Tistrella bauzanensis: one gene and its partner. The protein of the gene in region 1 interacts with the protein of each later gene in a pairwise test. Links are inferred from orthologs where the notes say so. Each region holds a gene or a part of one and is shown on either strand. Other genes may lie near its edges.

Evidence for each region.
Region 2: the proteins of ftsH (region 1) and hflC interact in binary tests that used the Escherichia coli proteins (3 or more experiments, as listed by UniProt). The link is inferred for Tistrella bauzanensis from one-to-one orthologs.

The regions. Positions count from the first base shown.
Region 1 is NZ_BMDZ01000005.1:52,718-60,623, forward strand. The notes cover bases 2,323-5,322. They hold ftsH (ATP-dependent zinc metalloprotease FtsH), read right to left. Parts: upstream 4,795-5,322; coding sequence 2,851-4,794; downstream 2,323-2,850. Other genes in these bases: folP (dihydropteroate synthase), read right to left, coding at 2,323-2,669; tilS (tRNA lysidine(34) synthetase TilS), read right to left, coding at 4,791-5,322. Outside these bases: glmM (phosphoglucosamine mutase), read right to left, coding at 1-1,349; more of folP, read right to left, coding at 1,491-2,322; more of tilS, read right to left, coding at 5,323-6,323; tol-pal system protein YbgF, read right to left, coding at 6,336-7,334; peptidoglycan-associated lipoprotein Pal, read right to left, coding at 7,536-7,906. UniProt on the Escherichia coli protein: Acts as a processive, ATP-dependent zinc metallopeptidase for both cytoplasmic and membrane proteins. Plays a role in the quality control of integral membrane proteins.
Region 2 is NZ_BMDZ01000017.1:47,695-53,521, reverse strand. The notes cover bases 208-2,982. They hold hflC (protease modulator HflC), read right to left. Parts: upstream 2,171-2,982; coding sequence 1,244-2,170; downstream 208-1,243. Other genes in these bases: hflK (FtsH protease activity modulator HflK), read right to left, coding at 2,187-2,982; IEW15_RS09315 (aldo/keto reductase), read left to right, coding at 208-1,154. Also shown: more of IEW15_RS09315, read left to right, coding at 144-207; more of hflK, read right to left, coding at 2,983-3,392; IEW15_RS09300 (Mrp/NBP35 family ATP-binding protein), read left to right, coding at 3,801-4,922; IEW15_RS09295 (hypothetical protein), read right to left, coding at 4,945-5,827.

The sequences.
Region 1 (7,906 bases):
CGCCTTGCGGTCGCCTTTTCCATGGCAGAAACGATGCGATCGACGGCGCTTTCAACCAGGGCGGCATCATCCGCCTCGGCCATCACGCGGATAAGGGTTTCAGTCCCGGACGGGCGGATCAGAACCCGACCATGTCCGTCGAGCCGCGCGGTCTCGGCGGCAATCACCGCCATCACCTCCGGGTCGGTCTGCGGCGGCTGGCCAGCATAGCGGACATTGCGCAGCAGCTGCGGCCAGGGTTCGAAACGGTTGGTCGCCGCCTTGGCACTGATGCCGTCATCCACCATCACCGCCAGCACCTGCAGGGCCGCCACCAGTCCGTCGCCGGTGGTGGCATAATCGCTGAAGATCATATGGCCCGACTGCTCGCCGCCGACATTGTAGCCATCGGCACGCATCCGCTCGCCCACATAGCGGTCGCCCACCTGGGTGCGGACCAGATGCAGGCCGCTGGCCTCCAGATAGCGTTCCAGCCCCATATTCGACATCACCGTGGCCACGATCCCACCGCCGACCAGCCGGTTGCGTTTGGCCCAGCTGGTTGCGATCAGGGCCATGATCTGGTCGCCATCCACCTGGCGCCCGGCTTCATCGACCACGATCACCCGGTCGGCATCACCATCCAGGGCAAAGCCGATATCGCATCCCTTCTCCACCACCGCCCGTGCCAGGGCATCCGGCGCGGTCGAGCCGCAGTCGCGATTGATGTTGAAGCCGTCCGGCTCCACCCCGATCGCCGTCACATCGGCACCCAGCTCCCACAAGATCGTCGGGGCCACCGAATAGGCGGCGCCATTGGCGCAGTCGATGGCCACTTTCAGGCCGTCGAGCCTCAGGCCCCGGGGCAAGGTGCCCTTGATCGCCTCGACATAGCGGTCGCGGGCGGTATCCAGCCGTCGGGCCCGGCCCAGCTTCTCCGATGCGGCAAGGCCGACATCGGGAGGGCCGTCCATCAGGGCCTCGATCTCGTCCTGCACCTCGTCGGACAGCTTGTAGCCGTCGGGGCCGAACAGCTTGACGCCATTATCGGCGAACGGATTGTGCGAGGCGGAAATCATCACGCCCAGATCGCACCGCATCGACCGGGTCAGCATCGCGATCGCCGGCGTCGGTATCGGCCCGACAAGAATGACGTCACAGCCGGCCGAAACGAAGCCCGCGGTCAGCGCCGGTTCGATCATATAGCCCGACAGCCTCGTGTCTTTGCCGATCACCACCCGCGTGCGCGCACGGATCGACCGGAACCGCATGCCGGTGGCCACACCCAGCCGCAGGGCGACCTCGGCGGTCATCGGCCAGCTGTTGGCACGGCCGCGAATACCGTCGGTGCCGAAATAGCGATGCGACATGATCAAGATCCTGGCTGATTGTCCCGGTCGTGCGGCATCTCTGCCGCATCGGGGTCGTGGTCCTCGTCCGGGGTATGCGCGAAACTGGCGCCGAAGCATGGCCCTTTCGGCGGCGTCATCCGGACAGGCGGTGGCAGCGGGTCAACCCGCCGGCGCCCGGCCGCGGGCGATGGCCGCGTCGACCACCAATGCCTGAGCCGTTTCAGCCACGTCATGCACCCTCACGATCTGCGCGCCCTGGGCCACCGCGGCCAGCGCTGCTGCCAGCGACCCCGGCACCCGTGCCTTCGGCTGGTCGATGCCGGCCACGCGCCCGATGAAGCTCTTGCGCGACACGCCGATCAGAAGCGGCCGGCCAAGCCCATGGAAGATCGACAGGTTATGCAGCAAGGCAAGGTTCTGGTCCACCGTCTTGGCAAAGCCGATGCCCGGATCGATCGCCACATCGCCCTGCGGCACCCCGGCCTCATCCATCAGCGCCAGCCGGTCTTCCAACTCGTCGAAGACGTCCAGAACCACATCGTCATAGACCGCCAGAGACTGCATGTCGGCCGGCGTGCCACGCATATGCATGACCACGGCGGCAAGCCCGGCGGCGGCCACGGCATCGGCCGCCCCCGGATCATAGGTGAAGCCGCTGACGTCGTTGACGATCGCAGCGCCACGGCGCGCGGCATGGCGCATCACCACCGCCTTGCGGGTGTCGACGGACACCACCGCCCCCAGTTCCGCCGCCGCCGTCAGTGCCGGCTCCAGGCGATGGATCTCTTCCGCCGGGTCGACGGCGGCCGCACCCGGACGGGTGGTTTCGGCGCCAAGATCCACAAGATCGGCGCCATCCTCCAGCGCCCGGCGCACCGCCGCCGCCGCGTCGACCGGTGCGAAGGCATCGCCGCCATCCGAGAAGCTGTCGGGCGTGACGTTGACGATCGCCATCACCTGCGGCCGGCCGCGCATATCCAGTCCGGCAAACCTCTGGCGCGGCACCTCCAGCGCCCGCAAGCGCCGGGCCAGTCGCCGGCCCGCCGGCAGAGCGGTCAAGCGGTCGGCCAGACGCAGGGCATCCTCGATCGGCATCACCGCCCGGCCCACCCGGTCGGCCGCGCCGGCGCCCCGTCCGGCCCGCCAGATGATCTCGACCACCCCAAAGGCCAGCCAGCCGCCGGCAAGGCAGCGGAACCCCGCGACCGGCGCCCGCCTCAACGCCGCGCGGGGCGCCGCGCCGACGCCGGCGGTGCGGGCCGGCACGAACCCGATCGGGCGGACATACACTCGAAGACCCGCATCGGCGTCACGGATGCGGGTCTCGACATATGACATCGCGGCCGCATCAGACGATGCGGCCGCGATGGATGTGGACAGGTCAGCGGGCAAGTCAGCAGTCCCTGGCTGTCGGTCGGCGGTGCGGAGCCGGTATCTGTCGACACCGGCCCCATGATCGTCAGACGGCTATCGGCCAAGCGAGCAGCCGCCCGTCCTGCCGGATGGCCGTCCTGCCGGATCAGGCGCCCGGCTGCGGGCTGGGTCGCAGCCCGTCATCGCCGCCCGCCGTCGGCACCGAGGCCCTGGGCGGCCGCGGATCGGATGCCGGCGCGGTGCCGCCATCGCCCATGTCGTCGGGGCGGTGCCGCTTGATGGTTTCGCCTGCGGCGATCGCCTTCAACTCGTCACCCGACAGGGTTTCATATTCCAGCAGCGCCTGGGCGACCCGCTCCAGCTGGTCGCGGTAATCGGTCAGGATGGTGCGCGCCCGGTCATAGGCTTCCTCGACGATCCGCCGCACTTCCTGGTCGATGACATTGGCCGTCGCCTCGGATGTGCCGCGCGACTGGGTCACCGCATAGCCGACGAAGGGCTCGTTGTCGCCCTCGCCATAATTCAGCGGGCCCAGCTTGTCGCTCATGCCCCACTGGGTGACCATGTTCTTGGCCAGCTTGGTCGCCATCTGGATATCCGACGACGCGCCACTGGTGACCTTGTCATGGCCGAAGATGATCTCTTCAGCCAGCCGGCCACCCATGGCGACCGCCAGATCCGCTTCCAGCTTCTCGCGCGACACCGACAGACGGTCCCGCTCCGGCAGCCGCATCACCATGCCCAGTGCACGACCGCGCGGGATGATGGTCGCCTTGTGGATCGGGTCGGATGCCGGGCAGTGCATGGCGACGATGGCGTGGCCGCCCTCGTGATAGGCGGTCAGGCGCTTCTCGTCCTCGCTCATCGCGATCGAGCGGCGCTCGGCCCCCATCATCACCTTGTCCTTGGCGTCCTCGAATTCCGCCATACCGACCACGCGCTTGTTGCGGCGCGCGGCCAGCAGGGCTGCCTCGTTGACCAGATTGGCCAGGTCGGCACCCGAGAAGCCGGGTGTCGCGCGGGCGATGACCCGGGCATTCACATCAGGGCCGATCGGCACCTTGCGCATGTGCACCGACAGGATCTTCTCACGGCCCGACACGTCGGGGTTCGGCACAACGACCTGCCGGTCGAAGCGGCCCGGACGCAGCAGGGCCGGGTCCAGCACGTCGGGGCGGTTGGTGGCGGCGATGATGATCACGCCCTCATTCGCCTCGAAGCCGTCCATTTCGACCAGCAACTGGTTCAGGGTCTGCTCGCGTTCGTCATTACCACCGCCGAGGCCGGCGCCGCGATGGCGACCGACCGCGTCGATCTCGTCGATGAAGATCAGGCAGGGGGCGTTCTTCTTGCCCTGTTCGAACATGTCGCGGACACGGCTGGCGCCGACACCCACGAACATCTCGACGAAATCGGAACCCGAGATCGAGAAGAAGGGAACGTTCGCCTCGCCGGCGATCGCCCGCGCCAGAAGCGTCTTGCCGGTACCCGGAGGGCCCACAAGCAGCACGCCCTTGGGAATGCGGCCGCCCAGCCGCTGGAACTTCTGCGGCGACTTCAGGAATTCGACGATCTCGTGGAGTTCGTCCTTCGCCTCGTCGATACCGGCGACGTCCTCAAAAGTCACGCGCCCCGATTTCTCGGTCAGCAGACGGGCCTTGGACTTGCCGAAGCCCATCGCCTTTCCGCCGCCGCCCTGCATCTGACGCATGAAGAAGATCCACACGCCGATCAGCAGCAGCATCGGGAACCACGAGATCAGAATCCCGAACAGCGAGGGCACATTGTCCTCGGCCGGTGCCACATTGATGCGGACATTGCCTTCGCGCAGCCGGTCGACCATGCCGTTATCGTTCGGCGGGGCGACCGTGCGGAATTCGACCCCGCTGCCGTCATTGAAATGACCGCGGATCGTGTCGCCCTGGATGGTCACGTCGGTGACGCGGCCTTCCTGCACGGCGTTGAGGAAGTCCGAATACGCGACCTGGCGCGACGGACCCTGACTCTGGGGGCTCTGGAACAGATTGAACAGAGCCACCAGCAGCAGGGCGATGATCACCCAGAGCGCGAGGTTCTTAACATTGTTCACGACCGAGGTCTCTTTCCTGCCGAATGTTCGCCCGCCATCGTCCAGAAGACGCCGTCACCGTCGAACGGACGGGATGGCGCGAACCATGCCCGGAAGGTCGGTTGGGCAAGGGTGTGCGGATGGGCAAGGGTGTGGTCAGCCGCAGCCTCCCCGCGGATGCTCCCTGTTAAGTGGGGGAATGCGACGGGCACGTCAAGTCGCCGAAGCACCGGCAAGGATGCGATTGCACGTCCAGGCACCTCGTTCCGCAGCCTGCGGGCGGCAGCCGGGGCCATCAGCCCCAGCCGCATGGCCAGCGACGTGCCCATCGCCCCAAGGGTCAAGGGTGCCGCAGTCCTGCCGTCGCCGACTGCATCGGTATTCGGCACCTGCACGACGAAACGCCCGTCCCAGCCAGTTCTCTCACCCGCGACGACCGGTACGGGTGCCGCCACCGCCGCCGGTTCACGCAGCACCGTCACCCGGCCGCCGCCCCAGACGATGCGACAGCCGCCAAGGGTCCGGCCGCCTTGCGGCATGTTGCCGCTCCGGGTCGCGGCCCGGGCCTGACCGATCAACGCGGCGGTCAGCGCCATCACCGGCCCCTGCCTTGGTGGCAGATCCAGGCCGCCGATCACCAGACACAGGCGTTCAACCAGCCGGGGGGCCAGATCACCGGTCAGCGCCGGGTCGGCGAACAGCGGCAAAGGCAGCTCGGCGCCCCCCCAGGGGTGGAACCGCAGGCCGCCGGCAAAGGCGGCCCGCACCAGCCGGTCATCCAGCGTCGCCCGCACCCGCGCCGCGCGCGATGCCGACTGTGCGATGCCGGCCGGGTCCAGCCCGGCATCGCACAGGGGGGCAGCGGCCTGCCGCAACCGCACTCTCTGAACCGCGCCGTCGTCATTCATCGGGTCATGCAGCGCGGTCAGCCCGGCCTGCGCCACCAGCCGGGCCAGACCGGCACGGCGCAGGCCCAGCAGCGGCCGCAGCAGCCGCAGGCCCTGATGCGGCCGGATAGCCGCCATCGCCGCCAGGCCGTCGATGCCGCTGCCCCGCCCCAGGCGGATCAGCACCGTTTCCGCCAGGTCGTCCAGGCTGTGACCGACCAGCAGATGCAGGATGCCGGCATCACGGCAGGCCCGGGCCAGCCGGTCATAGCGGGCGCGGCGTGCCGCCGCCTCGATGCCGGTCGCCGGCAGGCTGCCGGGGGGCAGTGTCAGGATGCGGGCCGCCACCCCCAGCCAGCCGGCCAGACCGGCGGCGGCGCGGGCGGCATCGTCGCTGCCGGCCCGCAAGCCGTGATCGACCACCAGCGCGGTGACCCGTCCGCCCCTCATCCGCGCCCAGTCGCGCGCCAGCAGGGTCAGCGCCAGGCTGTCCGGCCCGCCCGACAGGGCCACGGCCAGATGCGGCGATGCCTCGACGACGCCGGCCGCCATCATGGCGGCCGCGAAGCGACCGGTCAGATCATCATGCCCGGTAGCGGTGCCGCCACGATCGGGGCGGCCGCACGCTCTGCCATTCCGGTGCTCGGTGGACATCGCGGCCATCGCCATGCCTGATCAGTTGCAGCCCAGCTTCTTCTGCTCGCGCTCGGTCACCACCTTGATATTGGCGGGGGCATCGGGGAACTGCTTGTTCAGGATCGAATAGGCGCCGCAGGCATCGTCCTTGCGGTTCAGCGCCGCAAAGCTCATCCCCAGCTTCAACACCATGTCGGGCGCTTTCGGGCTTTTCGCATGGCCGCTGACGCCGTCGCCGAAGGTCAGGGCGGCACGATCGTACTGGCCCTGCGCATAATAGGTCTCGCCCAGCCAGTAATAGGCGTTGCCGACCAGATCGCCCTGCTTATAGCGGCCGATCAACTCGTTGAACGCCACCTCGGCGCCCGCATAGTCACGGTCCTTCAGCAGCAGATCGAGCCCGTACCGATACAGCTCCTGTTCGGTCTGGATCTGCTCCACCCGGCTCTTCGCCGCATCGCCGCCGGCCACCGGCGGCGGGGTCGGCTGCGTCGGCGCGGGTTGGGTGCTGGTGATGCTGTTGCCGTCGGCGTCCCGCCGCGTGGTGATGGTGCCAAGCGGCTGCACCGCGCCGCCCCGCTGGTCGCCGGCAGGGGCTTGCGTGCTGGCGCCATCCCCGCCCGCGCCGATGGCGGACCCGGTACCGGTCCCGATTGCGGCCCCGTCCGCCACATCACCGGCGCCCGGCGCCTGGGACAAGGTCGCCTCGATCCGGCCCAGCCGGTCGTTGAGGTCGCGTTCCATCCGATCCAGCCGTTCTTCAAGCCGGCGCAGGCGGAATTCGGCTTCCTCGATCCGGCCGGTCTGGCGGCGCTGCCCCTCTTCAAGGCCGCTCAACCGGCTCTCGAATGCCGCGGCCATCGCCGCGGTCGCGGGGGGCTGCTGCTGCGCCGTCGCATCGGGGCTGTCGACCAGCAGCAAGGCCAGGGTCACCGCCACCAGTGCCGTCGTGCCGGCGATGCCGCGCGTCAGCCGGCGCCCATATGCGTCGGCATGCCTGTCGCCGAAGCCGGTCGGGAAGAGAGCCATGATGTTCATGCCTTAGATCAGGGGATCGACCATGTCTGCCTGCCTGCGCCGCAGGATCCCGATATCGATCGGCACCGTTGCGGATAAGGCATCGACAGGTATAACGCAAAGCCGTGCAAAAGCCGACGGCCGGCGTTCCCGCAAGGGGATCGCCGGCCGTCGTCCGGTCCGTCAGGACCGGAAATCCGTCTAGGAGTGACGGAGCCGTCGTCAGTTGACCAGCACGGTCACGGCGCGACGGTTCTGCGCCCAGGCAGCCTCGTCGGAGCCGAGAACGGCCGGCCGTTCCTTGCCGTAAGAGATCGTCTCGATACGGTCCGGCGAGATGCCGAGCGCCACGAGATAATTCTTGGCGGCCGTCGCGCGACGCTCGCCAAGGGCGAGGTTGTACTCGCGGGTGCCGCGTTCGTCGGCATGGCCCTCGACGATCACCCGCTGTGCCGGATTGGCGCGCAGGAAATCGGCCTGAACCGACAGGGTCTGGCGACCCTCGGCGGTCAGCGACGAGCTGTCGAGTTCAAAGAACACGCGGTCGCCAGCGGTCTGCTGCACGTATTCCCACGAACCGGGCTGGGCGCCGG
Region 2 (5,827 bases), on another replicon or contig:
TCGGCGGACGCGCGGTGGACAGTCCCCACCACCTGTAGCAAGCTTGCGCCCGCCCGGCAACGGCGCTGGCCAGGGCCATTGCCCGGTGCCCCTGGCAGCGGGCCGCCCGCGCCCACCCTGAGACGTCGAGAGGCAGCCTCACCATGCGTTATCGCCGACTGGGCCGAAGTGGCCTGCTCGTGTCCGAAATATCCCTGGGAACCATGACCTTCGGCGGCCAGGTGCCCGAGGCCGAGGCCGTGCGGATCATGTCCCGCGCCTTCGACGCCGGGGTCAATCTGTTCGACACCGCCGAAATGTACGCGGTTCCCCAGACGCCCGAGACCCAGGGCGCCAGCGAACGCATCCTCGGCGCCTTTCTCAAGACCGTCCCGCGCGACCGGGTGATCGTCGCCACCAAGGTCAATGGCCCGGGCGAGGGGCCGCTCACCGGCATCACCGCCCATATGCGCGGCGGCCTGTCGGCGATCGACCGCTTCCACATCGAACGGGCGGTGGAGGCCAGCCTGCGCCGGCTTGGCACCGATGTCGTCGATCTCTACCAGACCCACTGGCCCGACCGTGTCGTGCCGATGGCCGAACAGCTTGATGCCCTGGACCGGCTGGTCCAGGCGGGCAAGATCCGCTATGCGGGGGTCAGCAACGAAACCCCCTGGGGCCTGACCCGGCTGGCCGCCACCGCCGAGGCACAAGGCACCGCCGCCGTGGTGTCGGTCCAGAACGTCTATCACATGCTGAAGCGGGTCTATGACGACGGCATGATGGAGGTCTGCCGGAACGAGGGCGTCGGCATGCTCGCCTTCTCGCCGCTCGCCATGGGACTGCTGACCGGAAAATACGGCACCGGCCAGGACGCGCCGCCGGCCTCGCGGCTCTACACCTTCCCGCCCCGCTTCGCCGGCCGCTATCTACACCCGCGCGCCCTCGCCGCCGCCGGCCGCTATGTGGCGCTGGCCCATGAGTTCGGTCTGGACCCCACCACCATGGCCGTTGCCTGGACCGCCGGCCGGCCGGGTGTCACCTCGGCCCTGCCCGGGGTCTCGGCCGATCACCAGTTGGATGCCATTCTGGCCGCTGCCGGTCTCGATCTGCCCGCCGATCTGCTCGACGCAATCGATGCCGTGCACCGCGAGATGCCCAACCCGGTGATCTGACCGGCTCCACCACAGGGGCGTCAGGACATGGAAACGGCCGCCCGGTCTGGCCGGGCGGCCGTTATCCATTGATCCGGACGGATGGGCGATCAGCCGGCCGGAGCGGGCGCCAAGGCAGCGGGCGCCGCGCCATTGCCACCCGGCAGGTTCAGCGTGCCGTCCGATCCGAAATAGCGGAAGAACTCGCCATTCGGGCTCAACAGCATGGTGGTGTCGGAATTGCCCAACGCCGCCCGATAGGCCTGCAGACTGCGATAGAAGTCGAAGAACGCCGCATCCTGGCCGAAGCTGTCGGCAAAGATCTTACTGGCGGTCGCGTCGCCTTCACCGCGGGCGATCTGGGCTTCCCGGCGGGCCTCGGCCAGAAGCACGGTCCGCTCGCGATCGGCCCGCGACCGGATGCGCTGGGCAAGCTCGGCGCCCTGGGCACGCAGTTCGGTCGCCTCGCGTTCACGCTCGGTGCGCATCCGGCTGAAGATCGCCTGGCTGTTGGCTTCCGGCAGGTCCACGCGGCGCATGCGCACGTCCAGCACCTCGATGCCGAAGCTTTTGGCCTCGCCATTCACGATCTGGGCGGTCTGGGCCATCAGTTCGGCACGCTGGCTGGTCAGCACGGATGACAGCGGCACCGAGCCCAGCACGTTACGCAGGCTGGCATTCACGATGCTGTCCAGACGGGCGCGCACCACCGCTTCCGATCCCACCGCCTGATAGAAGCGCAGCGGATCGACGATGCGGAAGCGGGCGAAGCTGTCGACCACCAGCCGCTTCTGGTCGGAGGCGATCAGTTCCTGCACGTCGGCGTCGAAATCCAGCACGCGGTTGTCATAGAACACCACGTTCTGGATGAAGGGCAGCTTGAAATGCAGCCCCGGTTCCTTGACCACCTTGCGCGGCTCACCAAGCTGCAGGACCAGGGCCTGTTCGGTCTGGTGAACCACATAGCTCGCCGAGATGCCGACGATGGCAACAGCCACCGCAGCGATGCCGGCGATGGTGAGAAGACCTTTCCTCATCTCGTCGTCTCCTCGCTCAACGCGGCTGGTTGCTGTTGGGCACCGGCGCCGATGCCGGCGCCGCCGGGCTGGAATAGCCCGACGTCCCTGCGGCCTCGGCCCCGTCGCGTGCGGCGGGCTGCGGCTCGCGGATCAGGCGGTCGAGCGGCAGATACGGCACGACCGACTGGCCGCCACCCGCGCCATTGCCCGACACACCCGGCTCGATGATGATCTTGCTCATGCCGCCGAGCACCTCTTCCATCGTCTCCAGATACAGACGGCGGGCAGTGATGTCCTTGGCGTTGTTATAGGCGGTCAGGATCGAGGTGAAGCGATCGGCCGAGCCTTCGGCATCCGCCACCACCTGCTCGCGATAGGCCTGGGCTTCCTGCACCAGCCGTTCCGCTTCACCGCGGGCGCGGGGCAGAATGCCGTTACGATAGGCTTCCGCCTCGTTCTGCGCCCGCTCCTGATCGGCGCGGGCCGCCTGGACGTCGCGGAAGGCATCGATGACCTGCTGCGGCGGGTCGACCTTCTGCAACTGCACCTGGGTGACCTCGACGCCGGATTTGTAGGTGTCCAGCACCGACTGCATCAACTCGCGGGTCTGCTGCTCGATCCGCGCGCGGCCCTCGGTCAGCACGAACTGCAATGGCGTCTGGCCGACCGTTTCACGCATAGCGCTTTCCGCCACCGATTTGATGGTGGTGTCGGGGCGCTGGATCTCGAACAGATAGGCGCCGGCATCCTTGATCCGCCAGAACACCGTCACGTCGATATCGATGATGTTCTCGTCGCCGGTCAGCATCAGGCTTTCGGCATTGACCTCGCGCACGCCGGCGGCGCGCCCGAAATCGGTGCCCGACCGATAGCCGATCTCCACCCGGTTCACCTTGGTGACCGCGGGCTTGTAGACCTCGCCGATCGGGGTCGGCCAGTTATAGTGCAGGCCCGGTGTCGTGGTGTTGACCCAGCGGCCGAACACCAGTTCGACGCCCTGCTCGTCGGGCTGCACGCGATAGAACCCGGTGCCCAGCCAGATGGCCAGACCGACCGCCGCGACCACGGCGATCAGACGCCCGCTGCCGGCGCCACCTCCGCCCGGCAGCACGCGGCGCATGCGTTCCTGGCTCTTGCGCAGCAGTTCATCCAGGTCTGGCGGCTGCGGCCCGCTGGGCCCGCGCCCCCATGGCCCCTGAGGACCGCCTCCCTGTCCACCGCCCGGCGTGTTCCACGGCATGCTCGATTGATCCCCGCTTCCTGTCGTGGTCGAACCCGTCGCGCGACGGACGGTTGTTTGCGACCATCGGTCGCACCGCCGCCGGCGTCTCGAACCCATGCGATACCACAGCCGCATGGCCCCATCATCGGCCGGTGTCGAGATATCGGCACGGCCCGCCGCTTGCGCGGCCGGGGCCCGACACCACATGGTGCCACACCGTCGCACCTCACCATATGATGCCAGACCATATGGTACATGGCGCGTCGTTGCGCTTATATCACTGCCACCGGCAGCCTTTCGGCCAGCCCCGCCGGTTTCCCGACGGTGTCCACCGGTGCCGGCCGCTCCATATCGGACCGCCCCGGCATCGGTCGTCCAAATGCCCGATCCACGGGCTATATCGCAATGAACCCGGAGTTTTCAACCATGTCACGGACCGTTCGCGATCAGATTCTGTCAGCGCTCGCCGGGATAGCCGATCCGGAACGCGGTCGCGACGTGGTCGCATCGGGCCGGATATCGGGTGTCGCCGTCGAAGATGGCGTCGCGCGGATCATGGTCGAGACCACGCCCGAACGGGCCGGCGCCACCGAGCCGCTGCGTCGGGCGGTTGAAGCCGCCGCCGCATCCGTGCGCGGTGTCAAGCGCGCCTCGGCGGTGCTGACGGCCGAACGCGGCCCTGCCCAGCGCCGTGCCTCTGCCCCTGAGGGGGCAGCCCCGGGCGCTGCCCGGCCACGACCCGCGGCCCCCACCCTGCCCGGCGTGAAAGCGGTCATCGCGGTCGCCTCGGGCAAGGGCGGTGTCGGCAAGTCGACACTGGCGGTCAATCTGGCGCTGGCGCTTCAGGCCCGCGGCCTGAAGGTGGGATTGCTGGATGCCGATGTCTACGGTCCATCGATCCCGCGAATGCTGGGCCTGTCCGGGCGCCCCGACAGCCCCGATGGCAAGCGGATCACCCCCAAGATCGGCTGGGGCCTGAAGGCCATGTCGATCGGCCTGATGGTCGAGGAAGACACGCCGCTTATCTGGCGCGGGCCGATGGTTCAGGGCGCGCTCGACCAGTTCCTGCGCGAAACCGACTGGGCGCCGCTCGATATCCTGGTGCTCGACATGCCGCCCGGCACCGGCGACGTTCAGCTCTCCATCGCCCAGCGCGTGCCGCTCGCCGGCGCCGTGATCGTCTCGACGCCGCAGGACATCGCCCTGCTGGATGCGCGCAAGGGCCTTGCCATGTTCCGCCGGGTCGAGGTGCCGATCCTGGGGCTGGTGGAGAATATGAGCTGGTTCACCTGCCCGCATTGCGGTGGCCGCTCCGACATCTTCGGTCATGGCGGTGCCCGCGACGAGGCGCTGAAGCTGGGCCTGCCATTTCTGGGGGCCGTGCCGCTCGACCTCGACGTGCGGATCATGTCGGATGAGGGGCGCCCCGTGGTCGCGGTTGCCCCCGACAGCGAGGCGGCTGCCCCCTATCACGCCATCGCCGCCGGCGTGGTCGACAGCATCGCCAAGGCCCATCGCGAGCCGCCGCGCATCATGATCGAGGACTGATCTCACGCAACCATGGACGCGATCAACGCCCGATGAACGGATTGAATCCCAGCCCCGCCAGCACCGCCCAGGCCGTCGCCCCCAGATGCGGCCACCGGTGATATCTGAAATCATCGGTGGTGCTGTCGGGGCCGATGGCAAGGCCAGTGGTGATGGAAGGCGCGCGGGTCGCGAACAGATAGCCGCCGGGCGACTGCTCGGCCAGCAGGCCCTCCAGCATCACCCGCGCCTCGTCGCGCCGGTCCAGCACCCGCAGCACCAGGGCGGCCTGGGCCGTGCCCTCGATCCAGATGCCGTCGCGGTCATCGTTGAAATCGAAGCCGCCATCCACGCCGTGGGCTGCCTCGGCATAAGCGAAGGCCGCGCGCCAGTCCTCTGACGCGTCGGCCAGCAATAACGGCCATAGCTGGGCATCCAGCCCCGATGTCGCGGTATTGATCGTCCGGCCATCCGGCAGGGTGCCGGTGGGAAAATGATCCCCCTTGCCCGCCGCCCACATCGCATCCAGAAACGCCCGTGCCCGCGCCGCGGCCTTCGGCCAGTCGGGCTGGTCGGGGTCGATCGCGGCCAGCCGGGTGAACATCGCCGCCAGATCGGCGTTATGTTCGGTCGATTTCCAGCCGATTGCCTGCCGGCCCTCACCGGCGCCGGCGATGCCGCCGGTATAGCCGCCCGGCCCGTCGTCATCATCGCCGTCGGCCGTGGCATTGATCACCCAGCGGCCGATCAGCCGCGCGGCATTGCGGGCCTCGTCGCGCAGCATGGCGCTGAACGGCGGCGGGCTGTCATCCGCGCCACGGGCGCCACGCTCGGCCACGCTCAACAGCGCCAGCGCCACCCAGGCGGCGTTGCCGGTCGCCGTGCCGACCTGATAGGGATCTTCCACCCAGCGACCGGCGCTGTCG